Regions from separate parts of the Candidatus Fukatsuia endosymbiont of Tuberolachnus salignus genome, predicted to be linked through region 1. Evidence: predicted binding sites of a transcription regulator. Region 1 holds the regulator's gene; the other holds the start of a gene.

Region 1 (15,207 bases):
GAGAATCACCGGATTACGAATTACAAAGGATGGTCAAACTGATTCAGATGAGAAATAAAGCCCGTGGTTCTGTGGCAATCTGAACCACGGATCTCAGGACGCAGCCAGTTGTTTTCGCTGTTGCTGTATATCGTGCTGATATTATCGCTTTTATCCGCACCTTGGCCGGTGGGATACCAGCCTCTTGGTTTGCTGCTGCTGGCAGCGATTGTATTTGAGTATATCCGCCAGCAGAAAAAAAGGGTTTCTTCTTCGTCTATCGTCAAATTTAAAGCTGATAATTTACTGGAATGGGATCAGCAAGAATGGTATATCAGTCAACCTGCTCGGATCACACGCTACGGCGTACTGCTTGCGCTAAAACACTCAGATAACAAGAAACATCAACGTCTGTGGTTAGCGTCCGACAGTATGACAGAAAAAGAATGGCGTACGCTCTGTCAGTTACTTCGAGAGTCATCCGATTACCATTAGCAAGATGACAGAGGCCGCCCACTAAAACCGTTAGTCTAATTTAACGCCGATACGTCTAGCGACCTCTTCATAAGCCTCAATGACATTACCCAGATTTTGACGAAAGCGATCTTTATCCATCTTTGCTAAGTTCTTTTTATCCCACAGGCGGCAACCATCGGGTGAAAATTCATCTCCCAGTACCACCTCACCTTCGAATAAACCAAACTCTAGTTTGAAATCCACAAGAATAAAGCCAGCATCGTCAAACAATTTACCAAGAATGTCATTCACTCGGTAACTCAGTTCTTTCATACGCTCCAGGTGTTCTTTACTCACCCAACCGAAGGTTATGCAATAGGATTCATTAACCATTGGATCGTGCATTGCATCATTTTTTAAAAAAAGATCAAACAATGCAGGTTTCAGCTCTAAACCCTCCTCAAGACCTAATCGTCTAACCAGAGAACCCGCTGCCCGATTACGGATCACACATTCTACTGGGATCATGTCCAGTTTTTTGACTAATACTTCGTTATCTGAAAGTAACTTTTTTATCTGTGTTGGAATTTTTTTTGTTTCAAGTTTATCCATAATAAAACAGTTAAATTTATTATTGACCATGCCTTTGCGGGCAAGTTGTTCAATACGCTGACCATCCATTGCTGATGTATCGTTACGGAATTCCAGCACTAACAGATCAGGATTTTCGGTGCTGTAGACAGTTTTAGCTTTTCCACGATACAACTCAGCTAATTTCTGCATCTTTACTAACTCCAGTAGTGTGGTTATTTTTGACAGAGAAACCGTAGCTTCTTTTTTTGTTTTACGTCGATATTTATTTTGTACCAGTCTGGTTAAACGCCGCCTGGAGCACCACGATCAGTGAATAATTTTGCTGTTGGTTTAATGTATTCCCTTTAGAATCAGTAAACTGTAAGCTACTACGGTTACCAAGATCACCCACTTGAAGCTTATAATCACCTATTTTTAGTGCAGGATCTTTCGTACCTAACGCATCCCAATCACTGTTGCTAATAGCTCGGTAAGTCACCGTAATCGCACCTTGTGAACGACTGTGATCTCCAACTTTCATTCCTATTTTGCTCAGTACCGCCGGCAAGCGTTGCCAAACCGTGGCATACGGTGCTCGTACAATAAGCGCCGGTAAACCACTGTCGTCACTACCACTTTGTACATCCAAGCTACCTGCCCCGCGGGCGACCTGATTATTTTCAGTATCAGTACGTATTTTATACAACCCTTGAACTAAAGTATTTAACATGGCGACGTTGTAACGCTGTACTTTGATGCCATCAGTAACTGGATTATTTGCTTGACGTAAACCAAGCGATTTTACCAGCAATGCTGATTGATATCCCTGTTGTTGCACACTTATCTGGTAACGACCGGCGAACTGTTCCTCTTCATTTTCGTCGGCTCTGTTCCATTTTACCCAATCGGTAATCAGTGTTTGATTTGCGTCCTGACGGCTGGCTATTGGCAGGTGATTATTTTCAACAATACGGCTAACCTGCGTCCATAAATCACGATTCTGTGGGCCATTTTCTAACAATAATTTGCTAGTATCCGCAGTATATTCTGTGCGAGCGCCATTTAATAATACCAAGGGTTGTACCGGTGGACGAATATCTAGTTGCTTTCCAACAGCACCTTGCTGCGATCCCTGCGGGATGTCATAGGTAGCGTTTCGCAACGGCAAGATCATACCAGCAGGCACCTTCAGTGGTTTTTGTGCAGCTGTGTCGAGATAGGACTCATCACCACTCACCTGACGTTTATAACGTTGATCCATCGAACATGCTGCTAATAGCATAACCAATAAAACAGCGACACCCCTTATCGCCCTATTCTTTGTTCGCGATATAGCCGTTTGCGATACAGTTGTTTGCAATACAGTTGTTTGCAATATAGCCATTAAAATTTTCCTAAGAGTTAAAAACCAATGCAGCATCACGAGATAGTGAATAAATTTCAAGCGGTCCTGCGCTTTGCAACGCTTCTTCTACTACCCGCTGGTTGACGTCAGTCAGTGACATCAGAGGCGGACGTAAAGTATCAGCGGCTATTAAACCCAGACGCTGACAAGCCCATTTAACTGGAGTGGGATTCGATTCGACAAATAAATACTGATGCAGTGATCCCAAACGCTGATTTAAACCCCGGGCGGCAGCAAAATCGCCTTGTGTGGCATACTTACAGAGATCCGCCATTTCACGAGCGGCGATATTTGCCGTTACTGACACAATCCCTTTGCCCCCCAATTGCATAAAATCCAGGCCACTCCTATCGTCACCACTTAGCAAAATGAATTGTTCATCAACCAATGCTTGTATCTGGCTCACACGGGTTAAGTCTCCTGTTGCTTCTTTCAGCGCCACAATATTTTTAATTTCAGCCAATCGAGCCACTGTCTGCGGCGACAAATCACACCCAGTACGTGAAGGTACATTATATAAAATTTGGGGCAGATCGGTACTCTCAGCAATCTTCTTAAAATGCTGATATAGACCTTCCTGTGTGGGGCAATTGTAATACGGCGTGATCGTTAGACAACCAGCAACACCTTTGTTTTGAAACCGTTGGGTCAGTGATATTGCATCTTCTGTTACGTTAGAGCCAGTACCTGCTATCACGGGGATACGACCCCCAGCCCGCTCCACTGTTTTCAATACGACATCGACATGCTCGTCACGTTTAAGCGTTGCGCATTCGCCAGTCGTACCCATAGAGACAATCGCCTTAGTACCACTGGCTACATGATAATCGACCAATTTCTCTAGGCTCTTGTAATCAACCTTACCCTTTTCGTCCATCGGTGTTATCAGTGCAACTATACTTCCCGTAAACATTTGCTATCCCCTTTACAGACAAGACATATTACGCAACCTAACTTCAACTTGATGGCCTGGCACAAACATCGCAACCAGCTTGTCTCCATCTATCGTAAGGAAAGCTATCTAAGAACCTGTTCGAAATCTCTTGTCTCACCGTGTTTTGGTCAAGTAATTCGTCAAAAACGCGCTTAAAATGCTCCTTTACTCCCTTTACTCCCTTTACTCCCTTTACTCCCTTTACTCCCTTTACTCCCTTTACTCTCTTTCGTTGCATGCAAAGAGTAAACTGTGCTTTTCAGCCCATTTTTTCCTCGTCTGAGCACAGCGAAAAAGATTTGTAACAGGCTCTAAAAATAAATCATTTAAAACAAATAGCTGAACTACACACTAATAAATAATAGATACAAAAAGGCAACAAAACACGACCTTTTGCTCACTATTTATTAATAAGTTGTGTTTTGTCGTCTTATCTATTCGTTTTAAATGGGTTATTTTATATGGAGTAATTGGTTGCAGTTTATGCCCCAAGTTCTAGTGGCAGTAAAGTATTCTTTGTAAGGCTAAACATTGTGCAAAGACTCGTTGTCGCTACACTGCTTTTCCTTGCAATGACCGTAAAGGTATAAACTGTGGTTAGTTAGTGTAATACCATGCTGCTCGGCGGTATTTCTCTGACGTTTTTCAATAAACTCATCTCTAAATTCAATCACTTTTCCACAATTCAGGCAGATCAAATGATCATGATGTTGTTGTTGTGCCAGTTCAAAGACAGATTTGCCGCCTTCAAAATTATGACGGATAACGATACCGGCACCTTCAAATTGATTAAGAACACGGTAGACGGTCGCCAAACCAATATCTTGACTCATATCGAGCAGCTTTTTATAGAGTTCCTCCGCACAGATGTGATGGCAGTCTGGATCTTGCAATACTTCCAAGATCTTGAGTCTCGGGTGTGTCACCTTGAGACCGACTTTCTTTAATGCTGTATTGTTATCAGTCATGCGATTCCAGCCCTATTACCTATTAAAATATACTCGTGCCCCATTATAGAACCGCGTAGTTCAAAATGAAAACAACAAGTGATTAGCACAGAAATTAATGACATATCTTGCACTATTTTTCTACACCATAGGCTAAGGTTGTACAAGAAGTTTATTCAGTTCGTCCAGGTTCAGTTCTTCACTAATTTGTTTTACCCAAGTCTTAACACGTTCCTCGGTCAGTTCCGGCTGCCGATCCTCATCAATGGCGAGACCAATAAAATGTTTATCATCGACCAAACCTTTAGAAGCTTCAAAATAATAACCTTCGACCGGCCAATGACCGACAATAGTCGCGCCACGAGACTCAATGATATCGCGTACAGTGCCCATAGCATCGCAGAAATATTCGGCATAATCTTCTTGATCACCACAACCGAATAGAGCAACGAGTTTTCTGCTAAAATCGATTTCTTTCAATGTTGAGAAAAAATCATCCCAATCACACTGCGCTTCGCCGTAATACCAGGTTGGGATGCCAAGCAGAAGAATATCAAATTTTTCTAAATCTTCTTTACTGCTTTTAGCAATATCATATACCTGGGCAATCTCTTGACTGAGTTGCTCTCGGATCGTCTTGGCAATATTCTCAGTGTTGCCAGTGTCACTGCCAAAAAAAATGCCTACCATTGCCTCTACCTTGTTAGTTTGTATTGCACTGGCAATATAACACATTTCAAATTGTCTCACTTGTCGTGGTTGTAAAATTCCCACCATGTCTCAATTTGTCGTTGAATGCCTGCAGCATCGAGACCATATTCGGAGCGTATTTCATCTTGCTCACCTTGGGAAACAAATTTGTCGGGTAAACCGATATTCAGTATCGGTAATAACTTTCGTTTGGCCATTAATAGCTCATTGACGCCACTGCCGGCACCTCCGCTGATAGCATTTTCTTCCAAAGTCACTAACAGTTGATGGCTGGCAGCCATATCTAGCAACAATTCTTCATCCAAAGGCTTAATAAAACGCATATCGACCAGGGTGGCATTGAGCTTATCTGCCACTTGCTGTGCTTGAGGTAATAAAGCACCGAAACTGAGAATGGCAATTTTTTCCCCTGTGCGTCGCACTATCGCTTTACCGATAGGAAAAACTTGCAAGGATTGCAGTTCAACACCAGTACCGCTACCTCGTGGATAACGCACTGCCACTGGAGCATGATGTAGATAACCGGTATGCAGCATTTGACGGCATTCGTTCTCGTCGCTTGGTGCCATAATCACCATGTTAGGAATACAGCGCATGAAAGAAAGATCAAAGGCGCCTTGGTGTGTTTGACCATCAGCACCGACTAAACCTGCTCGGTCGATAGCAAAAAGCACCGGTAGTTTCTGTATCGCGACATCATGGATTAATTGGTCATAAGCCCGCTGTAAAAAGGTAGAATAAATGGCTACTACCGGTTTATAACCACCAATGGCAAGACCCGCAGCAAAGGTCACTGCGTGTTGCTCGGCAATGGCGACATCAAAATATTGTTGTGGGTATTCGCGTGAAAAACGAACCATGCCTGAGCCTTCACACATGGCGGGCGTGATCGCCATTAATCGATCGTCTTTTGCGGCGGTTTCACACAGCCAGTCGCCGAAAATTTTGGCATAGGTAGGGGGGCCACCTTTGCTTTTAGGCAAAGCACCTGCTTGCAAATTGAATTTAGGCACTGCATGCCAGCTGATAGGATCCAGCTCTGCTGGGGTATAACCTTTGCCTTTTTGGGTCATGATATGCAAGAGCTGTGGACCTTTCAGGACACGCATCTTTTTCAGAGTACTCATCAGCATGGCAAGATCATGTCCTTCAATGGGGCCAATGTAGTTAAATCCTAGCTCTTCAAATAGTGTCCCAGGTATTACCATTCCTTTTAAATGTTCCTCGGTGCGTTTTAGTAACTCTTTGATCGGTGGTAATCCTTCGAATACCTTTTTCCCATTGTCCCGCAGCGTTGCATAGCACTTACTTGATAACAATTTAACTAAATAGTTATTCAAGCCACCGACATTTTCTGAAATTGACATTTCATTATCATTGAGTATCACTAACATATCAGTATCTATCTCTCCGGCATGATTCATTGCTTCAAAAGCCATGCCTGCCGTGATAGCACCATCACCGATGACACAAACTGTACGTCTCCCTTTGCCTTCTCGTTCTGCAGCTACCGCCATGCCAAGCCCAGCACTTATCGAGGTTGAAGAATGACCGACAGAAAGCACATCATATTGACTCTCCTCACGACAAGGAAAAGGATGTAGCCCCTCTTTTTGTCGGATCTTTGAGATCGCTTCGCGGCGACCCGTCAGGATTTTGTGTGGATAAGCTTGATGCCCGACATCCCAGATTACATTATCGAAGGGAGTGTTATAGACATAATGCAACGCCACAGTCAGCTCAATGACGCCTAACCCTGAGGCAAAATGACCGCTGGAAACGCTGACACAATCGAGTAAGTATTGCCGAAGCTCTTTACACAATTGTGGGAGGCGATCTTGAGGTAATAAGCGTAGCTCTGGCGGATCCACCGCCAGAGCTAATGTCGGGTATTTAGCTGTATCAAAACTCATTGGCTGCTCATGTCAGGCTGTTATATTTTTTAACTAATTATTGCGTTTAATGATGAAATCTGCCATCGCATGCAATAATCCAGGGTCATAGGACTGTGCTGTCAGGCTATCGAGAGCCACGAGCGCTTCCCGATAAAGATCCTCGGCTTTTATTCTCGCGGTGTCAAAACCAAGCAGTGCCGGGTAAGTACTTTTACCCAATTGTTGATCAGAACCTTGCTGTTTACCAATTCTACCAGTCTTACCAATAATGTCTAAAATATCGTCCTGTACTTGGAAAGCTAAGCCGATCGCTTCAGCATACTTGTCCAGTAGTGATAAGGCATTTTTCCCTCTCTCTCCTGCGGCTAATGCACCGATACGTACGGCGGCACGGATCAAAGCCCCGGTTTTATTGCGATGAATTTGTTCTAACGATGTCAGTGAAATTTGGCAATTTTCGGACGTGATATCCAATGATTGCCCAGCACACATGCCCGCAGCACCGCTAGATTGTGCAAGTTCAGATAGCATTGCAAGGCGATCTTCAAGGGTAACATGCGGCATCGGCTTATCAATCAGGATAGAAAACGCCAGTGTTTGCAGGGCGTCGCCAGCCAAAATAGCATCGGCTTCGCCAAATTTAATATGGCAGCTTGGCTGTCCACGGCGCAAATCATCATCATCCATTGCTGGTAGATCGTCATGAATTAATGAATAAGCATGTATGCATTCAATCGCTGCTGCTGCTGCATCCAAGCTGTTGAGAGACAGGCCAAACATTTGACCGGTAGCGTAGACCAAACAAGGACGTACCCGCTTACCACCAAGTAGGGTGCCATAACGCATCGCTTGCACTAGCTGGCTGTTTTGAAAAGGTAGCTCATTGATAAAATTTTTCAGCGCTTGATCAACACGCTGTTGATAGTCTGTGAGCTGTGAGTTGAGGTCAGACATGATATTTATTCTTAAACCTAGCTTGTGGGGGAGAAATCAAAGTGCACAGCATGCCGCAATTTATGCATTGAGTGTACAAAAATTGCCAGCACTGCGCTACATAGCCGGTCTATCGGGCTTCTTCAGGATCAGCGATAAAGGGAGTTAGCGGTTTCCCTACATCATCACTGAGCAAAATTTGCACTCGTTGCTCAGCCTGTAGCAGCGTCTGCTGGCTTTGTTTAGCCAATTTCACCCCGTGTTCAAACTCATTTAATGCATTTTCAAGTGGTAATTCTCCTGATTCTAAACGCGTCACTATTTGTTCTAGTTCGTTGAGTACTGTTTCAAAACTGGCGGTTTTATTTCTATTGTTAGCAGAAGTTGCCCGCTGTTTTGCAATAGACTCTGATGAGGTAATTTTTTTTGGCATAATAATATCGTCGTCATCATGATAAATAGAGGAATCCACGCTCGAAACGTGCCACTGTCTATTCTAACTGATAAAAGAGCGTCTGACATTGATGGTCTTGGATCTCCTCTGCAGATGCTAGATTAAATTTCAAGAGATTGCGTTGTGTCGCCAGTAGTAGAAAATCTCCATTTGATAAGCTGGTCATCGCCAACCCATAGCTGCCCATGTTTTCTTTTGCACCTTCCACTTCTTCTGCCAGTAAGCGAAACACACCTTGTTGTTGCAATTCATTGACTCTGACCCGTCTAGCAATGTAATCATGATTGAGTAAGCCACCAGGCAACCGTTGCCATTGTGGTTGAAAGCTTGCTTCAAGATTGGCCAGCTTGGCCTTTACCTTAGGTGATAGGCAGGATATATGAATATGTAATTGGTTTTGACTGCGACCATATTGAGAATTAATCGCTAGTGAAATATCTGCATCCATAATGGACGAGCCGTACTTGTTAGCCATAAATTTTCTGGCTTGCCAGGCTTGAGCAAAAAAATTGGGTGTTGTGGCCACAAGGAGTTCCGGGCTTTCAATCCCAGTAATTTTTGTAGTCGGTATCAACAGGTATTGTAGTGGACCCTGGCGATCTTTATAGACCACGAACCCTGCTTTTTTATTTACTTCGCTACAGGGTGCGGGATTATTTTTTTGTTCCTGATTAGGGATACACTGCTGACTAATGATTTTCCAGAGTGTATTTGAATGCCTCATTAGCCCTAACCACAGCGCGCAAACCACGATTATTGTGATCAACATAAACAGGTGACAGACCCGACGAATCGATAAGTGAAGCATCAACAAATCCTTTAACTACATAATACGCCAGCTTTATTACAAAAAAATAGGGTACATAAAACCGCCGTTACGCCGAATGCTCAATACCCAGTTTTGATCTGCCAAGTGTCACGTAGACTAACAGTACGGTTAAACACGCGTTTTCCAGCTAGGCGATGCTGACTGTCGACGCAAAAATAACCCTCGCGTTCAAACTGGTAGGTTTGTTCAGGGGTTGCATCCGCTAAATCCGGTTCAATAAAACCCTGACGAATAATCAAAGATTCGGGGTTAATTGTTGCTATAAAATCGTCCGCCGTACCAGGGTTTGCTACATTAAAAAGGCGATCATATAAACGGATTTCTGCCGGTAACGCGTAATCGGCAGCAACCCAATGAATGACACCTTTTACTTTACGGCCATCCAGTGGATCCTTGTTTAGTGTCTGCACATCATAGCTACAGTAGACTGTGGTGATGTTACCTTTTTGATCTTTTTCAACACGCTCTGCTTTGATGACATAGGCGTAGCGCAAACGCACTTCTTTACCCAGCACTAAACGTTTGTATTGTTTATTAGCTTCTTCGCGAAAATCCGCCCGATCGATATAAATAATGCTATCGAAAGGCACCTGACGATTGCCCATTTGTGGATTATTTGGATGATTAGGCATGGTTAATTGTTCTATTTTGGGTGCCCGGTTTTCGATGATAATTTTTAGCGGATCCAAAACTGCCATTGCCCGTGGTGCATTTTTATTCAAATCGTCACGAATGCAAGACTCTAATGCTATCATCTCGACATTGTTATCTTGCTTGGTCACACCGATACGCCGACAAAATTCACGGATCGACGCCGCAGTGTAGCCGCGACGACGTAGACCTGAGATAGTCGGCATACGCGGATCATCCCAGCCTTCAACGATATTTTTAGTCACCAATAGGCTCAGTTTGCGTTTCGACATGATAGTGAATTCAAGATTCAGGCGAGAGAATTCGTATTGACGTGGACGACACTCAATATTGATATTATCTAATACCCAATCATATAAACGACGGTTATCTTGAAATTCAAGGGTACAGAGTGAGTGTGTGATTCCTTCCAATGCATCGGAAATACAGTGAGTGAAGTCATACATCGGGTAGATGCACCACTTATTACCCGTTTGATGATGTTCGGCAAATTTAATGCGATATAACACCGGATCACGCATCACCATAAAAGGTGATGCCATGTCAATTTTGGCTCGCAGACAAGCGCTCCCTTCAGTAAAGTCACCTGCTCGCATTTTTTCAAATAACATGACATTTTCTTCAATAGGGCGATCACGAAATGGACTATTTCTACCCGGAGACGTCAAGGTACCACGATATTCGCGTATTTGTTCACCATTTAATTGATCAACATAGGCTAGGCCTTTTTTAATTAATTCAAGCGCATATTCATACAATGAATCAAAATAATCGGATGAATAATGTACCCTACCACTCCATTCAAAGCCTAGCCACTGTAAATCACGTTTGATTGATTCGATATATTCAACATCTTCTTTTACTGGATTAGTGTCGTCAAAACGTAGATTACACTGTCCCTGATAGTCTTGAGCTATACCAAAGTTCAGACAAACAGACTTAGCATGACCAATATGTAGATAACCATTTGGTTCAGGTGGGAAACGAGTATGTATCACAGCATGTTTACTACTGGCTAAATCTTCATCAATGATCTGACGAATAAAATTATTGGGGCGGGCTTCAGCCTCACTCATCATGCTGTTCCTCAATATTAAAATGAAACCCACACCCACCCCAAAAGGGTGAAGCGCAGAAAATTGTGTCTAATATACCTGTTGAAAGACGCGATTATACCAAAAGACAAATAAAAATCGGGAAGAGATCGCACTATTCCCGTTAGCATGCAGCCTGTTGATATTTTATTTTTCGCCAATTGCCAATAAATCAGTTTGTCCCGCCACCACAAAGCCACTGGCAAGCACAGCGATACTGCCAAAATCGGTGATATTTTGTATCAAAATCGAGCTCAGTAAAGAAACACCACTAGTCTCAAGATACGCTAAATCTAAAGTTAAAACGGGCTGACCGGCTACCACAGTAGCCTCTTCTTCAACCAGGCGTTTAAAACCATGACTATACTGTTTTTCTATATTGCTGCCAATATGAACCAAAATTTCAGCGCCTGTGGCGGTTGTCAGGCAAAAAGCGTGGTTAGTATTGAATCTCCAGGAGATTTTACCATTGGCTGGCGCAACCACTGTTTTACCTGTTGGATAAATAGCCACACCATCACCGATAGAGCCACTGGCATAAGTGGGATCAGCAACCTGATCCCAGGCGCAAACATCCCCAGTAATAGGAGAGAGCAATATCAAGGGTGTACTTTGCGGTTTTTTAATCCCTTTTTGTGCTTCAATATGTCCAGGCGAGGCGGTAAGTGCCGCCGGAGAAATTGAGCTTAACGCCAATACTGCTTGCATCGCATTAGCAATCAACTCGGCGCGAGATACAACAATAATTTGCACATTATATTTATTCAAACGAATAACGCCTGATGCACCTAAATGTCTCGCTAAAGCATCATTGACCCTGCTGGCGTCTTTCACATTTAGCCTCAAACGGGTAATGCAAGCATCGACAGCCACCACATTATCAGAACCACCAACAGCACTGATATAACGACGAGCTAACAATTTAATAGCATTCTCATTATTGGTATTATTTCTATCAATGTCATAGCCATCTTCTTCATTACCCGAAACCTGATCTTCACGGCCAGGCGTCAATAAACTGAATTTATTGATAGTAAAGCGAAATAGTAAATAGTAAATAACGAAGAACACCAAACCTTGCGGAATTAACATATACCAATGTGTGGAAAGAGGATTATGCGAAGAGAGGATCATATCCACTAAGCCAGCACTAAAACCAAAACCGGCAATCCAATGCATATTTGCAGCAATATACACTGAGATACCGGTTAATACGGCATGAATGAAATACAGTATCGGGGCAACGAACATGAAAGAGAATTCAAGTGGCTCACTGATACCAGTGAAAAATGCGGCGAATGCACCTGCTAACATAATACCCGCGACTTTACTTTTATTTTCTGGACGCGCACAATGATAAATAGCCAACGCAGCACCTGGCAAACCAAACATCATAATCGGGAAGAAGCCCGCCTGATAACGCCCAGTGATACCCACGATTGCCTTACCTGAATCAATAGCCTGTTGACCTGCTAAAAAATTAGGAATATCGTTAATACCAGCAACATTGAACCAAAATACCGAGTTTAGCGCATGATGCATGCCAACTGGGATTAACAAACGGTTAAAGAAAGCATAAAGACCAGCACCAAAAGATCCCATTCCTTTAATATATTCACCAAAGGTAACTAATGCATTGTAAATTATTGGCCAAAGGTACATTAGGATAAAGGCGACGAAAATCATCAAAAAAGAAGTTAAGATCGGTATTAGACGGCGACCACTAAAAAATGATAATGCTTTTGGTAATTCGACAGAACTAAAGCGGTTATACAATTCGGCAGACATAATCCCTACCATGATGCCGATGAATTGACTGTGGATCTGCTCGAAAGCGGCTGGTACCTGGTCCCGTGGCAGTTGTTGAAGGATGGATATCACGTCTGGAGAACAGAGCGTGGTTAATACCAAATAGCCAACAAAACCGGTCAAGGCCGCAGCACCATCTTTATCTTTCGACATGCCATAAGCAACCCCGATTGCGAACAGCGCCGACATGTTCCCGATAATCGCAGAACCGGATTTAATTAATAACGCCGCTAATTTGTTATCGCCTCCCCAGCCTATAGGATCAATCCAATACCCTATTCCCATTAATATGGCAGCAGCAGGTAATGTGGCTACCGGAACCATCAAAGCCTTCCCTACTTTTTGCAAATAACTAAGCATATTCCCTTTCTCCTCTATTCATTCGCAATTAAAACTTCAATCTTGCCTTTTTTCCAAAGCGGTTACTCCCTTTTAGAAAAAAGTATATTATTCGTTTCCAGTGTGCAACAGAAGACGGAACACAGCAACTTATACCAAAGTACATGAGGATGTACCGCTTTTGAGTTCATCACAAATCAGTTTCGCAAGCAATCTACAGTAAAACTGAGTACAGTATCACGCCCGGTGATCAGGTCGTTCATCATGCTTTCTATCCAATATTTATCAAAAAATGAGGTGTGTCATGAGACTTATCCCTCTGCAAAATGCCACAGAAGTCGGTAAATGGTCAGCTAACTATATTGTCAGTTGTATAAACAGGTTTAATCCCCAAGAAAAGCGTCCATTTGTTCTTGGATTGCCCACCGGTAGTACCTCATTGCTCACCTACCATTATTTGATCAACATGTATAAAGATAAAAAAGTGAGCTTCAAGCACGTTGTCACTTTCAATATGGATGAATACGTGGCGCTACCTGAAAAACATCCAGAAAGCTATCACAGTTTTATGTATAAAAAATTTTTCGATCATATTGATATACCAGCCAAAAATATCCATTTATTCAATGGTAATGCAACGGATATCAACGCAGAATGTCAGAATTATGAAGAAAAAATTAAGTCTTACGGTAAGATTAATCTATTTATGGGAGGGGTGGGAAGTGACGGTCATGTTGCTTTTAATGAACCGACCTCTTCTTTGACATCACGCACTCGTGTCAAGATGCTGACTTTCGATACCCGTATTGCGAATTCCCGTTTCTTTGATGACGATATCGATAAGGTGCCCAAATACGCTCTGACCATTGGTATTGGCACCCTGTTAGATGCAGAAGAAGTGATGATTCTGGTCACCGGTCATCACAAAGCACAAGCATTACAGGCAGCAGTAGAAGGTAATATAAACCACATGTGGACCATCAGTTGCCTGCAATTGCACGCAAAAGCACTTATCGTCTGTGATGAAGCAGCTACTATGGAATTGAAAGTCAAAACTGTACAATATTTTCGCGACCTCGAAGCTGAAAATATAAAAAATCTTTAATTTTATCAGGGGGTATTAATGTATGCTTTAACTCAGGGACGAATTTATACCGGTCATGAAATATTGGATAACCATGCTGTCGTGGTTAGTAAGGGTCTGATAGAACGTATTTGTCCAGAGGCTGAACTCTCTGACAATATTGAGATTCGTGATCTGAGCGGCGCGATACTGGCTCCCGGTTTTATTGATTTACAGCTTAACGGTTGTGGAGGCGTACAATTTAATGATTCTTTTGAGAATATTACACCAGAAACGTTAGCAATCATGCAGTGTACCAACGAAAAATCAGGTTGTACCAGTTATTTACCGACCCTTATTACTTGTAGCGATGAGTTGATGCGACACAGCATTGAAGTCATGCGCAGCTATCTGGGAAAAAATCAGTATAAGGCGTTGGGTCTACATCTGGAAGGGCCTTATATCAACCCGTTAAAAAAAGGGACACATAACCCCGCGTTTATCCGTGAGCCTGACTCGACCATGATAAATTATCTGTGTGCTAATGCGGATGTCATTCGCAAGATTACCTTAGCACCAGAAACAGTCGCTGAAGAATACATTCGTCAGCTAGCTGACGCGGGTATTTTGCTTTCTGCTGGGCATTCTACTGCCACTTACCAACAGGCTCGTAAGGGATTCGCGGCAGGTGTGGGTTGTGCGACTCACCTTTACAATGCTATGCAAACCGTTACTGGACGTGAACCCGGTTTGATCGGCGCAATTTTTGATACTCCAGCAGCTTATAGTGGTGTAATTTGCGATGGACACCATGTGTCTTGGGTCAATATCCGCCAGGCTAAGCGTTTAAAAGGCGACAAACTGATTCTGGTTACGGATGCCACCGCACCGGCTAACTCAGATATTGAGCAATTTATTTTTGCCGGTAAAAAAATTGACTATCATGATGGTGTCTGTTGGGATCAAGATGGTACTCTCAGCGGTTCTGCGCTTACCATGATCCAGGCAGTACAGAACAGTGTTGAACATGTGGGCATCGCGTTAGATGAAGCGTTGCGCATGGCAACGCTTTATGCGGCGCGTGCGATTGGCTTTGATAAGCAGTTGGGCAGCGTTGAAATTGGAAAAGTAGCCA
Region 2 (15,207 bases), 1.1 Mb from region 1:
GCAGTTTGCCGTGGTGCGGTTGAAATGGCCGAAAATTTGTCTGCACCGCTGATTGTGGTTGCGACTAAAGGGGGCAAATCGGCTAAATCGGTGCGTAAATATTTCCCGAAAGCGTTAATTTTGGCACTGACGACAGATAAAGTGACCGCTCGTCACTTGATATTGACTAAAGGTGTTATTCCACAATATGTAGGTGAAATTGCTTCTACTGACGATTTTTATCGTATTGGCAAACAAGCTGCTTTGGACAGTGGTCTTGCTAAGCAAGAGGATGTCGTGATCATGGTATCCGGTGCATTGGTAAAAAGTGGTACTACCAACACTTCTTCGGTTCATCGTTTAGAAGAAGATGAAAAAATTTCTCGATAAAAAAAACTTTGTGCAATACTTACAGTGCTAGACAAAAATTAACTCAATTTGAGGGTGTTAATAATGAATGCTACTAAACTGATTCTAGGCACGGTAATATTGTCTTCTGTTCTGTTGGCAGGTTGTTCGAATCGTTCTCATATCGAGCGACTCTCTTCTGATGTTAAAACCATCAATGCTAAGGTAGATCAATTGAGCAATGAAGTGAGCGCAATGCGTTCTGATGTTCAGGCAGCGAAAGACAATGCCACACGTGCTAACCAACGTCTGAGTAACAAAGCTCATTCCTACAGAAAGTAATAATAATGTTACCTCAACAAAATGGTGCACGGAGTAGAGTGCACCATTTTTTTATTAGACCTCTTTCTAAACCGTAACGAGTGGTATGAAGTCAAGGCGCCCGTAGCGCAGCAACCGGAATGTACATAATACATGAGGATTGGGAGCACCGCGTAACGCAGAATTTCATGCCACGCAGTAGGTTTGGAAAGAGGTCTATTCTGTTCTGTTAACTACCACGGGCATACCAGAACGGCGGGCAATCTCTTTATCAGCTATTTTCCTATCCGTTTGTTGATCAGAAATAAACAGTTGTACTGAGTGGCTAAGGGTGATTGGCATCGTCTGTGGGTCATCGCTGTCAACCAGAGATAAGGGTTGGTGCACTTCTATATAACGCTTACTATCAGGTTCAATCGAAAATTTGATGGGTTGATTAATGATCTGCACACGAGTTCCTTCTGACACAGTGTGAAACAAGGCTTCGATATCATTTGGACGTAAACGAATACAACCGGAGCTAACACGCAGACCAATACCAAAATTAGCATTGGTGCCATGAATCAAATATTCCCCCCGCCCGTCGGCGAGCCGCAAAGCAAACAGCCCCATTGGATTTTTTGCCCCGGCGGGTACCACCGCGGGCAATGTTTTCCCTTCTGCTAAATAACGCTTACGAATATTTGCTGTAGGTGTCCAGGTAGGGTTGGGAATTTTTTGGCTAACTGAAGTGATCATTATGGGTGTGCTGCGTCCCCTCTGGCCAATGCCAATAGGGTAAACCATCACTTTTTTCTCGTCGGGCGGATAATAATAAAGACGTAATTCAGCAAGATTAATAATAATGCCTTGATGTGGCGTATCCGGTAGTAGCATCTGGCTAGGAATAATTAATTGCGATTTGGGCTCAGGTAAGTAGGGATCGGTATTGGGATTGGCTTCTAACATCGCCAATAAGCCGATTTGATATTTTGCGGCGATGGCTTCCAGCGGGCGCCCATCATTGGCTACGATAACCGTTTTGTTCTCTCCTATCAGACGCCCCTTATTGGCAGGCAAAAAATATTCAGCTGCATTGGCACAAAGACTAAAGACTAAAGAAGTGGAAAGTAACAGCGTTATTAATGCTAATGTACATTTCATATTCAGTCCCGCATCAATTTATAATTATAGGACTACTACTACTTTACGCTAGTATGTCCCTAGGAATAGTGCAAGTTTTTAAGAACCTATTCGAAATCTATTACTTCGTCAAAAACGAGCGTAAATGGGTTCTAAGTAGTCGTTAATTAAATAATAAACAGAATAAAAACTTTTTATATGAGGTAAAAGTATGAGTTGGGCGTCTATTAAGGAAGTTACATTGGTGGTTGTAGAGGGTGTTAGAGATGGTTTTAAAAGCGTCTTTACCCTAAACTTCTCTTCCGTAAGCAATTGTGCGGCTGCTCAGAGCAGGACAACAGCATATAATGTAGGGAAAGGCATTGCGTATTTAGTATCCGCTTTGGTAGCTGTAGGAATAGGAGCAGCATTAGGAGCGGGTGGGATAGTAGCTGTGACGCTAGTATGTGTAGGAGTAACAGGAGCAGGAGTAGCAGGAGCAGGAGTAGCAGCAGCAGCAGCAGCAATATTGGGAGCAAAATGGGGAGCAGTACTCACAACATTATCACTACCATCCACAGTAGGAACAGCAGCGTTTGTGATGGAGGGGTAGGTTATGCAAGAAGTCTATTGTTTGCCGGGCAGGTGAGCTACTGCGGTATGGATAGCGCATACCATAGCTTTCAGCCCTTGAGAACGAGAGGACGTTAAATGTTGACTTAGTGCCAAATCATCAAAAAAAGGCCATACATCCACATCCAGCTCGATTGTTTGTTGTGACAGCAAATTCTGATAAAGAATAAACACCATGGCTACCAACCCCTTAACGATCGCGGCATCACTGTCTCCAGCAAATAACACTTGACCCTCTTCCGTTGATGTAATGCTGATCCATACCTGACTTTGACAACCGGCAATCAGATTTTTTGGTTGCCGTTGCTCTTTGGTTAATGTGGGTAATTGCATCCCTAATTCAATGATATACCGATACTTTTCTTCCCAATTAAGGCAGCGGTCGAAATTAGCAAGTAATTTTTGTTTATTTGGCAACGTTGCCATAGTTTTTCCCTGGATAGGTAAAATTAAAGCCGATTAATTACATTATGGAGGCTAATTTAAAAGGCACTCAATACTTTGTAATGCAGTGACCAGTTGATCAATTTCTTCACGGGTATTATACAGCGCCAGAGAAACACGACACATAGTGGATACGTGATAAAATTCCATTAGAGGCATGGCACAGTGCTGACCTGTACGGATAGCAATGCCATACCGATCAAGAAGAATGCCAACGTCATAGGAATGGTGCTGCCCCAGGTTAAAAGCGATGACTCCGGAACGATTTTTTTCTGAGCCATAAATTTTTAAGCTTGGCACCAGCTTTAACTTTTTTAATGCATAAGCCATCAGTGACTGTTCATAATGTTGGATCCGGGTCAATCCCAGCTGGTGAATATAGTTGATAGCGGCTCCCAGGCCGATAATAGCGGCGGTGTTGGGCGAACCGGCTTCAAAGCGCCCCGGGGCATCAGCAAAGGTGGTTTCTTCTGTCAGGCTGACGGTTTTGATCATCGAACCTCCGCCTTCCCAAGGTGGCATCATCTGTAATAATTTATTTTTGCCATACAGAATACCGATACCCGTTGGTCCATATAATTTATGACCGGAAAAGACATAAAAGTCACAACCCAACGCCTGCACATCGACTGGCTGATGCATGACCGCTTGCGCACCGTCAACCAATACTATCAGCTCTTTTGCGAGCGCTTTTGCTTGCGTGACAATGTCACGTATCGGGTTTATCGTGCCCAGCACGTTAGAGACATGGGTGATCGCCAGTAAACGGGTACGGTTATCAATCAATTTGGATAGATCACTCAGATCTAATTCCCCAGAGGTCGTTAAATGCCATACTTTGATGATAAGGCCACTCTCCTTGGCTAGCATCTGCCAAGGAACGATATTGGCATGGTGTTCCATCTCGGTGATGATAATGCTGTCACCGGCATTGAGAAAGTGGCGCCCGTAGCTGTTGGCTACCAAATTGATGCCTTCGGTGGTGCCTTTAACGAAGACAATCTCTTGTTCTGTCTCTGCATTAATGAAACCCGCAACCTGGCGACGCACGTTTTCCATCGCCTCTGTTGCCTTCTCACTCAGGGTATGGATGCCACGATGTACTGCTGCGTAATCCTGGCGATAAAAATTCATTTCGCTGTCAATCACCGTTTGCGGTTTTTGCGCACTGGCCGCACTGTCCAGGTAAATGAGTGGTGTGTTGTTGACCTGTCTGCTGAGTAGTGGAAAATCAGCCCGGATTTGTTCCACAGAAAAATTTTTTGTTTGCGGCTTGTTGTCCACTTCGGCCTGTTTGTTGAAGAGTAAGTTGTTATTGGTCATCTGCCCATCCGTTTTAAGCGTTCAGTGATACGGGTTATTACTTGCTGACGAATGACCTTATTCTTCAGCGGTTCCGTGAGTTCGGCAGCGAAAGCAAAAATGATCATCTGTTTGGCTTCGGTTTGGCTGATACCGCGAGACTGTAGATAAGATACCTGTTCAGCATCGATGTATCCCACTGTTGCACCGTGGCTACATTTTACATCGTCTGCATAAATTTCTAACTGTGGTTTTGTGTCCACTTCGGCTTGTTTGCTGAGGAGTAAGTTGTTATTGGTCATTTTCCCATCCGTTTTCACGGCATGCGGCGCTACTTTTAAAGTACCATTAAATACTGCCTTACCCTGATCATGGACTATCGTTTTGTGTAATTGTTGGCTTTGGCAGTGGCCTTTATTATGCTCCAGATAAGTGCGGCTATCACATATTTCTCCGCTGAGCGGTAATAATAGGCTGTTGATTGAGATGTGGCCTCCCTCACCATTGAGTTGGGCACTGGTATGGTGCCTGGTCAAACCGGCACCGAGTAGAAAGCTGTCGCTATATGTGTAGGCATGATGCCCAAGTATCAAATCGTTATAAGAAAAGTGATAACTGTGCTGGTTTTCAAACGCCAATTTACAATGCGTTAACTGCGCATTATCGCCCAAAGCCATTGTCAGGCGTGCACCGGTAAAGTGTGCCCGATTATTTAGACTGACAAAATGTTCGATTACCTGTGCTTTTGCATTCGCTTCGATCAGCAGATGATGGCGATAATAGCTACTGTTGATCGCGTTTTTGTTTTGATCGTCTGCTTGACCAGAACTGATATGCAGCAGATATAACGGCTTATCACTTTTTTTCCCTGCGGCTAAACGAATAAGTAAACTTTCTTGTGCTAAGCTTTCCGTGAGATGCAAAAATACCTCTGCACGCACTGCTACCGGTATGTTTTCTTGTTCTGTCAAAGTACTAACCTGGTAGGGTTCGTAAGCGGTATCGCTGAGAGATGCGACAAATCGGCCATCGACAAATACCAACCGATGGGCATCTAGCGTTAATGCCAGATTATCACATTGTTGCTTACTGATGGCTAATGTTTGTGCATAATTGAACCTATGCTGTAATAGCCGATCGAGCGGTGTGTACTTCCAGTCTTCATGTTTATAATTTGGAAAACCCAATTGCACTATTTGTTTCCAGTGAAATTGTTGCCAATGAGCTTGCGTGTCAGGTGAGCCAGTCCGTTGCTGAAATAATTGACCAAACTGCGCTAGCAGATCACTGTCGGGTAGTAAGCCAGTCATAGCCTTGCTCCTCCAATTTTTTCGCTAGCGTAAAATCACCGGTTTCGATGATTTTCCCTTGATACAGAACATGCACAAAATCTGGTTTCAGATAATTCAAAATGCGCTGATAGTGAGTGACGATAATAAAAGCCCGCTTATCATCACGCAGTGAATCGACGCCGTTAGCGACAGTTTTTAACGCATCGATATCCAGGCCGGAATCAGTTTCATCCAAAATACATAGGGTAGGTTCTAATGCTGCCATCTGTAAAATATCGTTACGTTTCTTTTCGCCACCCGAGAAGCCGACATTGACTGAGCGGGTCAGCAAATCTTTTGGCATCTTTAATAAATCAATTTTTTTTTCAATAAAATCGGCAAAATCAAAACGATCCAACGCGGGCTGTTGCCGGTATTTACGGATGGCGTTAACAGCGGTCTGCAAGAAAAAAAGGTTGCTAACCCCAGGGATTTCAACCGGATACTGGGAAGCAAGGAAGACACCTTCACCGGCTCTTTCCTCTGGCTCTAAGTCCAGTAAATTTTTATTTTTAAATAATACTTCGCCCTGAGTGACCTGGTATTCTTCCCTTCCGGCTAATACGGCTGAGAGGGTACTTTTCCCTGAGCCATTAGGGCCCATAATGGCGTGTACCTCTCCAGGTTTTACTTCAAGATCAAGCCCTTTGAGGATAGTTTTGCCTTCAACGCTGACTGCTAACTGCTTAATGCTTAACATGCTGTTTCCTTTGTACACTGGACGCGAGCGAATAGATTCCTGAAAGTAGGGGGGTTAACCAACGCTGTGCTCTAGGCTAATGGCTAACAATTTCTGTGCTTCTACAGCAAACTCCAGCGGTAATTCTGAGAACACATCTTTGCAGAATCCATTGACAATCATCGAGATGGCGTCTTCTCCACTAATACCACGTTGACGACAATAAAACAGTTGGTCATCACCAATTTTTGAGGTGGTTGCTTCATGTTCCAATTGGGCTGAATGATTTTTTACTTCAACATAGGGAAAGGTATGAGCAGCTGAATGGCTGCCAATTAGCATGGAGTCGCATTGGGTAAAATTCCGTGCGTTATCCGCGCCAGGCAGAATTTTCACTAACCCACGGTAAGTATTCTGGCTGTTCCCGGCTGAGATCCCCTTGGAAATAATGGTTGATTTAGTATTTTTTCCAATGTGGATCATCTTGGTGCCAGTGTCAGCCTGTTGTTTGCCATTGGTGAGTGCTACTGAGAAAAATTCGCCGATGGAATGATCCCCCTGCAGGATCACACTGGGATATTTCCAGGTAATCGCCGACCCCGTTTCTGATTGAGTCCACGACATTTTTGATCCCGTGCCTTGACATAATGCACGTTTGGTGACGAAGTTGAGAATACCGCCGGTAGTGCCTGAACCGGCAAACCAGTTCTGTACCGTAGAATATTTTACCTCGGCGTTTTTATGCAGGATCACTTCTACCACAGCGGCATGTAGCTGATAGGTATCGCGTGCAGGTGCCGAGCAGCCTTCAATGTAACTGACGTAGCTATTTTCATCAGCGATAAGGATAGTACGTTCAAATTGACCGGTTTTAGCTGCATTGATACGGAAATAGGTCGACAGTTCCATCGGACAGCGCACGCCTTTGGGCACGTAGACAAAGGTGCCGTCTGAAGCCACTGCCGCGTTAAGAGCAGCAAAAAAATTATCCTTTGCGGGTACGACTGAGCCGAGATATTTTTGTACCAGATCAGGATATTCCTGGATGGCTTCACCGAGGGAACAAAAAATAATACCCTGTGTGGCTAACTGTTCACGGTAGGTGGTGGCAACAGAAACGGAGTCGAAGATGGCATCGACGGCGACCTCAACCCCTTCACGCACGGGTACACCGAGCTGGGCAAAAGCCGCTTCAACTTCAGCGGTGAGATGGAGATTTGTTGCTGTGCTGCCAGCAGGTGCTTGTTCCACTCCGTCCTTTGAATCGCAGTCATCATCACAATGACCACAAGAGGGTGCGGAGTAATAGCTGTAATCTTGATAGTCGAGGTTTTTGTAGTGCGCTTTTAACCAGTGTGGTTCTTCCATCTCCAACCATCCGCGATAGGCATCTAGCCGAAATGCTAACATCCATTCGGGTTCGTTACGTTTGGCCGAAATAGCACGGATCACGTCTTCACTAAGTCCTTTAGCCAATTGATCGGTCTCTAATTGGGTAAAAAATCCTTCTTTATAATGTCCATCGTTGACCCAGGCTGACGTGTCCTCGGGAGTTTTAACATTGCTTCGTGTCATTTATATCGCTCAAACGCCAAAGCTCTCACCACATCCGCAGGAATGTTGAGCCTTAGGGTTATCAAATTTAAAGATCTGATTCAGTCCTTCACGGACGTAATCCACTTTAGTACCATCAACAAAGGGCATCGATTTTGAAGGAACATAGAGTTTTGCTTTCTGGTGTTCAAATAGTAGGTCATCGCTAGCTGGTGATTCAGCGATGTCCAGAACATAAGTAAAACCCGCACAGCCAGACGGTTTTACGCTCAGTTTTAGCCCCTTGGCCTGCGGGTTTTGTTGCATGAGTTTTATAATTTGCGTGGCAGCGCTTTTGGTGATAACGATGCCTGACCAATCATTATCATCAAGTGAGAATGTCCCAACAGCATTTTGTTGCATATGAACCTACCTTATTCTCTCTTTCGTCTTAGAACCTGTTCAAAATCTCTTGTGCTCGCCGTGTTTTGGTTAAGTCATTCGTCAAAAACGCGCTCAACATGCTCACTGACTCCCTTTCGTTGCATACGAGAGTAAACTGCGCTTTTTCGCACGTCTTTTCCTCGTCTGGGCGTCGCTCAAGAAAATTTGGAACAGGTTCTTAATAGCATCAAGTTTATCCGCCATAGTAGTGATAATTACTATCACTGCAACCATTTGTTTTATAGGGGTAATGGCAAAGATTCCTTTTTAACCTTGAACGAGACGGCAATTTGAAGATTGAATTTAAAACATTTATTAAAAACACCTATTTCTGTGCTAATTTTAACCGAAAACCCTTGCCGAGGGAACCTTTTGCCTGCTTATCTACATATTTATTAATAAGGGTTGTGAGTTTCGGTGACTTCTTTTTCATTTTTCGGGATACGACCGCTCAAAGGGGAGGTTAATCTTTTAAAATTTGGTGGCTGTGTACTAGCAGATTCGTTTGTTAAAAAGCGAGCAAATACACTCTGATTATGATGCTGTGCTGGTATAATTACTTTTGTAATGGACTTCTTATATACCCTTCGCCTTTCAAGTTACGGCGGCGTTGGCTGCTCGCACTCATCCCAGTCATGTACTACTTGTACACTCCTAGGATTCGATTGATTGCCGCCTGGCCGTAACTCGAAATTCATTGGGTATGGCTTGTTCGAAACTGCGTTTTTTCGCCTATTGTAGGTTTTGCAAGAAGTCTAACACGTTGTTTGTCACAATGACTAAGAGAGCCACTGATGAATGATTTACAACAAGGACGCCATGACTTACCGAAACTGATGTTTTGCATGCTATTTATCCTGATAATGATGATCACCAGTTTTTGGGTGATACAGCCTTTCATTATGGATCTGGCTTGGGCGGTTATGGTGGTGATTGCCACTTGGCCGTTATTAATCAAACTACAGATTTTACTCTGGGGACGGCGTTCTTTGGCTGTCATTATCATGACGTTATTATTGATTTTGTTCTTTGTCATCCCGATTGCTTTATTGGTCAATAGTCTACTAGCAAACAGTGCGCCCTTGATCGCTTGGGCGAGTAGTCCTGCTAATATGCATTTCCCAGCGATGGAATGGTTAAACGCTGTCCCTCTGGTAGGAGGCAAAGTTTACAATAGTTGGCATAGCTTAATTGCTGGTGGGGGTAATGAGATATTGGCAAAGTTACGACCTTATGTAGGGGAAACGGCGACCTGGTTTGTCGCTCAAGCGGCTCATCTTGGACGTTTTGTCGTTCATCTGACACTTATGGTGTTGTTTAGTATTCTGTTTTACTTTCATGGTGAACGGGTTGCTCAAGGTATCCGCCGTTTTGCTGTGCGACTGGCAGATAAAAAGGGAGATTCTACGGTTGTTTTAGCTGCACAGGCCATTCGGGCAGTAGCACTTGGGGTGGTAGTAACCGCATTAATCCAGGCTATTTTAGGCGGTATTGCTTTAGCGATTGCGGGTATCCCTTACGTGACTTTACTTACCGTTCTGATGTTTATTCTCTGCGTTGCTCAGCTAGGGCCTTTATTGGTGCTTATCCCAGCGATTATTTGGCTTTATTGGAGTGGTGATCCCATTTGGGGAAGTCTGTTACTGGTATGGAGTTGCATCCTTGGTACTTTTGATGCCGTTTTGCGTCCAGCGTTAATTCGTAAAGGCGCCGATTTGCCGATGATATTGATTCTTTTCGGTGTTATTGGTGGTTTATTGTCGTTGGGCATGATTGGTTTATTCATTGGGCCAGTGGTTCTAGCGGTTTCTTACCGTTTGCTTTCCGCTTGGATCGATGAACGAGTTAAATCCTAAGTTTCGATTAGCTCGGTGGTAAAAAAACAAAGTGGCAGAAACTTGTGCCACTTTGTTTAATCACAGATAGCTAAATCTGGTTTATTTAAGGCTGGCGGTTTGATGAATAATTAATTATAAATTAATTAACATGTTTAAGTTGTTATTATTCTTTAAATTAATATTCACTATCTTAAGTTTTATAATTTGTATTTTATTGAGATCTCATCTACTATTTAGTGGATTCTATCCAGTTGTACAGTATAAATAGAAATTTATACTAGGATATAATATAACATTTAAGAATGTACACATGAAATATATACAAGGACAAGGATATAACATGATTAATAATGCAAACGTAAATAACATTGAAACTGCAAATGCTGTAAGCACTGAGACAGTGCAACCAGCAGGGAATGTATTCAACAACGTTGATATTTATAATGCAGGGCGGGTGGCAGCCTATATTTTTGACACATCGTTCACGTCTCCATTGCAAATATTATATAATGGGGCTCTTAGTATTTTTAAAAAGGGAAAAAATACGATTGAAATCGGTTCAATAAATAGTTTATTCAATAAAAATAAAAAAGATTCACTGGTTCTATCAGGAGTGACATCGATACTGGCTTTAACAGAAGTAGCAGCGGCATTTCCCTGTGCTGAATCTGCTACTCATATTTATCTGGACAAGCAAATTTCTCATATTGCCTACAGTGATAAAATAGTACCGGTACAGGGATAGCATAATTATCAGCTATCGTTGATGTCTTCACTATACTATTAAATAAAAGCCAAATAGAAATTTTTTCTGTTTGGCTTTTATTCAAAAAGTGCTAAAAGAAAATTTCTGATTTATCAATTGACTCTGTGATTCAATAGACTTCTTTCTAAACCTAATAGTTGTGTTATATTCAATAAAACCAATATAATCTTACTGGTTATTATCTAGGGTAAAATGACTATCCAGGCGTGTATTTAACAAAATACCTGCTTTAGAAAATGTTGGGAGGGGTTATGTCATTGAATATACAAACAAAGAGTTTAGCAAAGCTGGTGGTACAAAATGAGTATCATTATTACAGTTTACCCAAAATGGCATCCTTCCTAGGGAATATCGATCGACTGCCAAAATCAATGAAAGTGTTGTTAGAAAATCTGTTACGGCATATTGATGATGATAGCGTACGGGAAAATGACTTAAAAGCAATGGTTGATTGGTTAGCAAACGGTCATGCAGATTGGGAGATCGCCTATCGCCCAGCCCGTGTTTTAATGCAGGATTTTACTGGTGTTCCGGCGATTGTTGATCTTGCGGCTATGCGTGAAGCGGTGCAACGTTTGGGAGGAGATGTAAAGAAAGTGAATCCACTTTCTCCCGTCGATTTGGTAATTGACCATTCCGTTACTGTGGATAATTTTGGTGATCAACAGGCCTTTGGCAAAAATGTTCAGCTGGAGATGACGCGTAATCACGAACGTTATGCGTTTTTGCGCTGGGGTCAACAGGCATTCAATCGTTTTCAAGTGGTGCCACCGGGAACTGGCATCTGTCATCAGGTGAATCTTGAATATTTGGGACAAACGGTATGGCATGAGCAACAGGGAAATAAATTTGTTGCTTATCCCGATACTCTGGTTGGAACAGATTCTCATACTACGATGATTAATGGGTTGGGGATCCTCGGTTGGGGGGTCGGCGGTATCGAAGCGGAAGCGGCCATGCTGGGTCAGCCAGTTTCGATGTTGATCCCTGATGTTGTGGGTTTTAAGCTGACGGGGAAATTGGGTGAAGGGATCACGGCAACTGACCTGGTATTGACGGTCACGCAAATGTTACGAAGACATGGCGTAGTGGGTAAGTTCGTTGAATTTTATGGTGATGGACTGGTAGATCTACCCTTAGCCGACCGAGCGACTATCGCGAATATGTCTCCTGAATTTGGTGCTACCTGTGGTTTCTTCCCTGTGGATGAAGTGACCTTGAATTATATGCGCCTAAGTGGGCGCAGTGATCAGCAAATTGCTTTGGTAGAGGCTTACACCAAAGCGCAAGGCATGTGGCGTTATCCTGGTGACGAACCGATGTTTACCAGCAAATTAGCATTGGATATGACCACTGTTGTTTCTAGTCTGGCGGGTCCGAAGCGACCACAGGATAGGGTAGTATTATCTCAGGTGCCGCAGGCTTTTAGCGCTTTTAACGAAGCAGAAGTTATCAGTAAGAAACAGAGCAATAAAAAAGATAACCTTGTGCCGATGTCGATCACGTTGGAGGGTAAAACACATCACTTATCTGATGGGGCAGTGGTGATTGCCGCTATTACCTCTTGTACCAATACCTCTAATCCCAGTGTCATGATGGCCGCGGGGTTATTAGCTAAGAAAGCGGTGGAAAAAGGACTAAAAACTCAGACGTGGGTAAAAACCTCGTTAGCCCCCGGATCCAAGGTAGTGACTGATTATCTTAATGCGGCAGCTTTGAGCGATCCACTGGATCAATTGGGTTTTAATCTAGTGGGCTATGGTTGTACGACCTGTATCGGTAATTCGGGATCATTACTTGAACCCGTAGAAGATGCGATTAAAGCAGGGGACCTCACCGTGGGGGCGGTGCTATCTGGTAATCGTAATTTTGAAGGTCGTATTCATCCATTAATCAAAACCAACTGGTTAGCTTCGCCGCCATTGGTGGTGGCTTATGCCCTGGCAGGGAATATGAAAATAAATCTGACGGATGATCCCTTGGGTCAAGATCAGCAGGGTGTTCCGGTTTATCTGAAAGACATTTGGCCAAGTACACTGGAAATTGCAACAGCGCTTGAAGAGGTAAAAACAGCGATGTTCCGCAAAGAGTATGCTGAAGTTTTTGACGGTGATGATAGCTGGCAGGCCATTTCGGTAGAAAATTCGCCAACCTATCATTGGAAACCAGACTCGACTTATATCCGTCATCCTCCTTTTTTTAGTGGGATGTCGCGTAAACCAGAGCGGATCGAAGATATCAAGCAAGCCCGTATTTTGGCTATTTTGGCGGATTCAGTCACCACTGATCATATTTCTCCGGCAGGGAATATCAAACCAGATAGCCCGGCAGGACATTATTTGCTCGAACAGGGTGTCGCAATTAATGATTTTAACTCCTATGGATCCCGGCGTGGTAATCATGAAGTGATGATGCGTGGTACCTTTGCTAACATTCGTATCCGTAATGAAATGGTACTAGGCGTTGAGGGGGGGATCACTCGTCATATACCTTCACAGGAGAAAATGGCGATTTACGATGCTGCGATGCGTTACCAGAAGGAAAAGATTCCTTTAGTGGTGATTGCGGGTAAAGAGTATGGTTCTGGTTCTAGTCGTGACTGGGCGGCTAAAGGGCCACGTTTACTTGGTGTACGGGTGGTGATTGCCGAATCTTTTGAACGTATTCATCGTTCGAATCTTATTGGTATGGGTATTCTTCCGTTGGAATTTATGTCCGGAGTGAATCGTAAATCCTTGGGATTAACGGGTAATGAATCTATCAATATTAGTGGATTAGAGGGTTTGACTACAGGGCAGAAAATTCTTGTCACTCTCATTAATACTAGAGGTGAACAGCAAATCATTGAAACGCTATGTCGTATCGATACCAGTAACGAGCTGATGTACTTCCAGCATGGTGGTATTTTGCATTACGTTATTCGCAATATGTTGTAAACGAGGGGTTGGTATAGCTAAAAAATCGAGATGAGCTAAATCGGTCAAACCTGGGATAGTCCGCCAAGGAGGGTAGCTAGCCTGGTTGAGCAGGAGGCGAATTGCGCTGTTCCATAGCGCGAAATGATGAACGAGTAAACTCACACAATGGGTTGTCATAAACCGGTTGCCAAATAAGTGACAGCGTCACTTATTGTTGAATATGTGTCCCATTTTAGCCTCTTTAATCGCAAGATATTTTTTATTTTTCGAATTTTCACCGACGATGAGTGGCACACGTTTGACGACATCTAGCCCATATTGTGTCAATGTTTTGACTTTCTCCGGGTTGTTAGTCAGCAGCCGTACTGCTTTGACGCCGAGTAGCTGATAGATGTCCGCACATAGCGTAAAGTCTCTTTCGTCACTTTTAAACCCCAACTGATGATTCGCTTCGACAGTGTCTGCTCCTTGATCCTGTAGGGCATAAGCACGGATTTTATTCAATAAGCCAATATTACGCCCCTCCTGACGATGGTAAATAAGGATACCACGACCCTCTTCAGCAATTTGCTGCATTGCGGCGTGGAGCTGAAAACCACAATCGCAACGTAGACTGAATAATGCGTCTCCGGTCAGACATTCTGAATGGATCCGGGAAAGAACGGCGGGCTCGCCTGAAATATCGCCAAAGATCAACGCGAGGTGTTCATGACCGCTGGTTAATTCTTCAAAACAAACCAGCAAAAAATCTCCCCAGGGAGTAGGTAATTTAGTTTCTGCTACACGTTTTAGTTTCATATCAATACAGGACTCTGAGGGAAAATGTTTTGGCGTATTTTACTTGCAAAGGCACCGGTTAAGCGCTACCCGTTGCTCATTGTATGGTTTTCTGGCTGCTAATGGCAGCACAATCACGATAATAAGCTTGTGGTGTCATCTTGCATGTCGTATTTTTGGCATAACAATGATATTGATTCACCCTACGGAGTAAAATGTGAAATATTTGCTAATTTTTTTGTTAGTACTGGTGATCTTAGTGGTTTCTATGACCTTAGGAGCACATAACGATCAGGTGATTACCTTTAATTACCTATTAGCTCAAGGTGAGTACCGAGTATCGACGTTATTGGCGACTCTTTTTGCGATTGGATTTGCATTGGGGTGGATCATATGTGCTTTGTTTTATCTACAAGTACGTATTTCTCTTGCCCGGGCACGCCGAAAAATCAAGCGGCTTGAATTACAGCTAGAGCGACCAAGGGCAAATGATGTGATGCTGTCCACGTCTGCTACAAATATCGCCAGCAGGAAGTAATTTCTATGTTAGAACTGCTCTTTCTGCTATTGCCTATAGCCGCTGCTTACGGTTGGTATATGGGGCGCAGAAGTGCTCAGCAGGACAAACAAAAAAATGCTAACCGCTTATCCCGTGAATATGTTGCCGGGGTTAATTTTCTTCTTTCTAATCAAAAAGATAAAGCGGCAGATCTGTTTCTTGATATGCTGCAAGAAAATAGTTCTACTGTTGAAGCGCATCTCACCTTAGGAAATCTGTTCCGTTCGCGCGGGG

The links. The regulator Fur, encoded in region 1, represses iron uptake genes when iron is present. The targets are predictions, from matches to a motif close to ATAATAATGAGAACNACTATCAA.
Region 2: sufA (Fe-S cluster assembly scaffold SufA) is a predicted target of Fur. The motif match lies at 8,318-8,340, and genes of this name have one in related genera.

The regions. Positions count from the first base shown of each region.
Region 1 covers NZ_OZ034983.1:2,775,146-2,790,352, reverse strand. Annotated here, with positions in the region: gene sdhE (FAD assembly factor SdhE) at 1-83, shown strand, start outside; gene AAHH42_RS13400 (protein YgfX) at 64-474, shown strand; gene purC (phosphoribosylaminoimidazolesuccinocarboxamide synthase) at 505-1,218, opposite strand; gene bamC (outer membrane protein assembly factor BamC) at 1,292-2,392, opposite strand; gene dapA (4-hydroxy-tetrahydrodipicolinate synthase) at 2,403-3,326, opposite strand; gene fur (ferric iron uptake transcriptional regulator) at 3,872-4,315, opposite strand; gene fldA (flavodoxin FldA) at 4,448-5,029, opposite strand; gene dxs (1-deoxy-D-xylulose-5-phosphate synthase) at 5,041-6,918, opposite strand; gene ispA ((2E,6E)-farnesyl diphosphate synthase) at 6,952-7,854, opposite strand; gene xseB (exodeoxyribonuclease VII small subunit) at 7,964-8,266, opposite strand; gene AAHH42_RS13355 (CDP-diacylglycerol diphosphatase) at 8,325-9,095, opposite strand; gene glnS (glutamine--tRNA ligase) at 9,176-10,843, opposite strand; gene nagE (N-acetylglucosamine-specific PTS transporter subunit IIBC) at 11,009-12,994, opposite strand; gene nagB (glucosamine-6-phosphate deaminase) at 13,314-14,114, shown strand; gene nagA (N-acetylglucosamine-6-phosphate deacetylase) at 14,133-15,207, shown strand, end outside.
Region 2 covers NZ_OZ034983.1:1,702,372-1,717,578, reverse strand. Annotated here, with positions in the region: gene pykF (pyruvate kinase PykF) at 1-369, shown strand, start outside; gene AAHH42_RS08350 (major outer membrane lipoprotein) at 433-669, shown strand; gene AAHH42_RS08345 (L,D-transpeptidase family protein) at 865-1,791, opposite strand; gene AAHH42_RS08340 (hypothetical protein) at 1,982-2,362, shown strand; gene sufE (cysteine desulfuration protein SufE) at 2,377-2,808, opposite strand; gene sufS (cysteine desulfurase SufS) at 2,860-4,149, opposite strand; gene sufD (Fe-S cluster assembly protein SufD) at 4,146-5,438, opposite strand; gene sufC (Fe-S cluster assembly ATPase SufC) at 5,413-6,159, opposite strand; gene sufB (Fe-S cluster assembly protein SufB) at 6,214-7,713, opposite strand; gene sufA (Fe-S cluster assembly scaffold SufA) at 7,723-8,094, opposite strand; gene ydiK (AI-2E family transporter YdiK) at 8,910-9,971, shown strand; gene AAHH42_RS08300 (hypothetical protein) at 10,264-10,698, shown strand; gene acnA (aconitate hydratase AcnA) at 10,971-13,655, shown strand; gene ribA (GTP cyclohydrolase II) at 13,842-14,435, opposite strand; gene AAHH42_RS08285 (LapA family protein) at 14,632-14,952, shown strand; gene lapB (lipopolysaccharide assembly protein LapB) at 14,958-15,207, shown strand, end outside.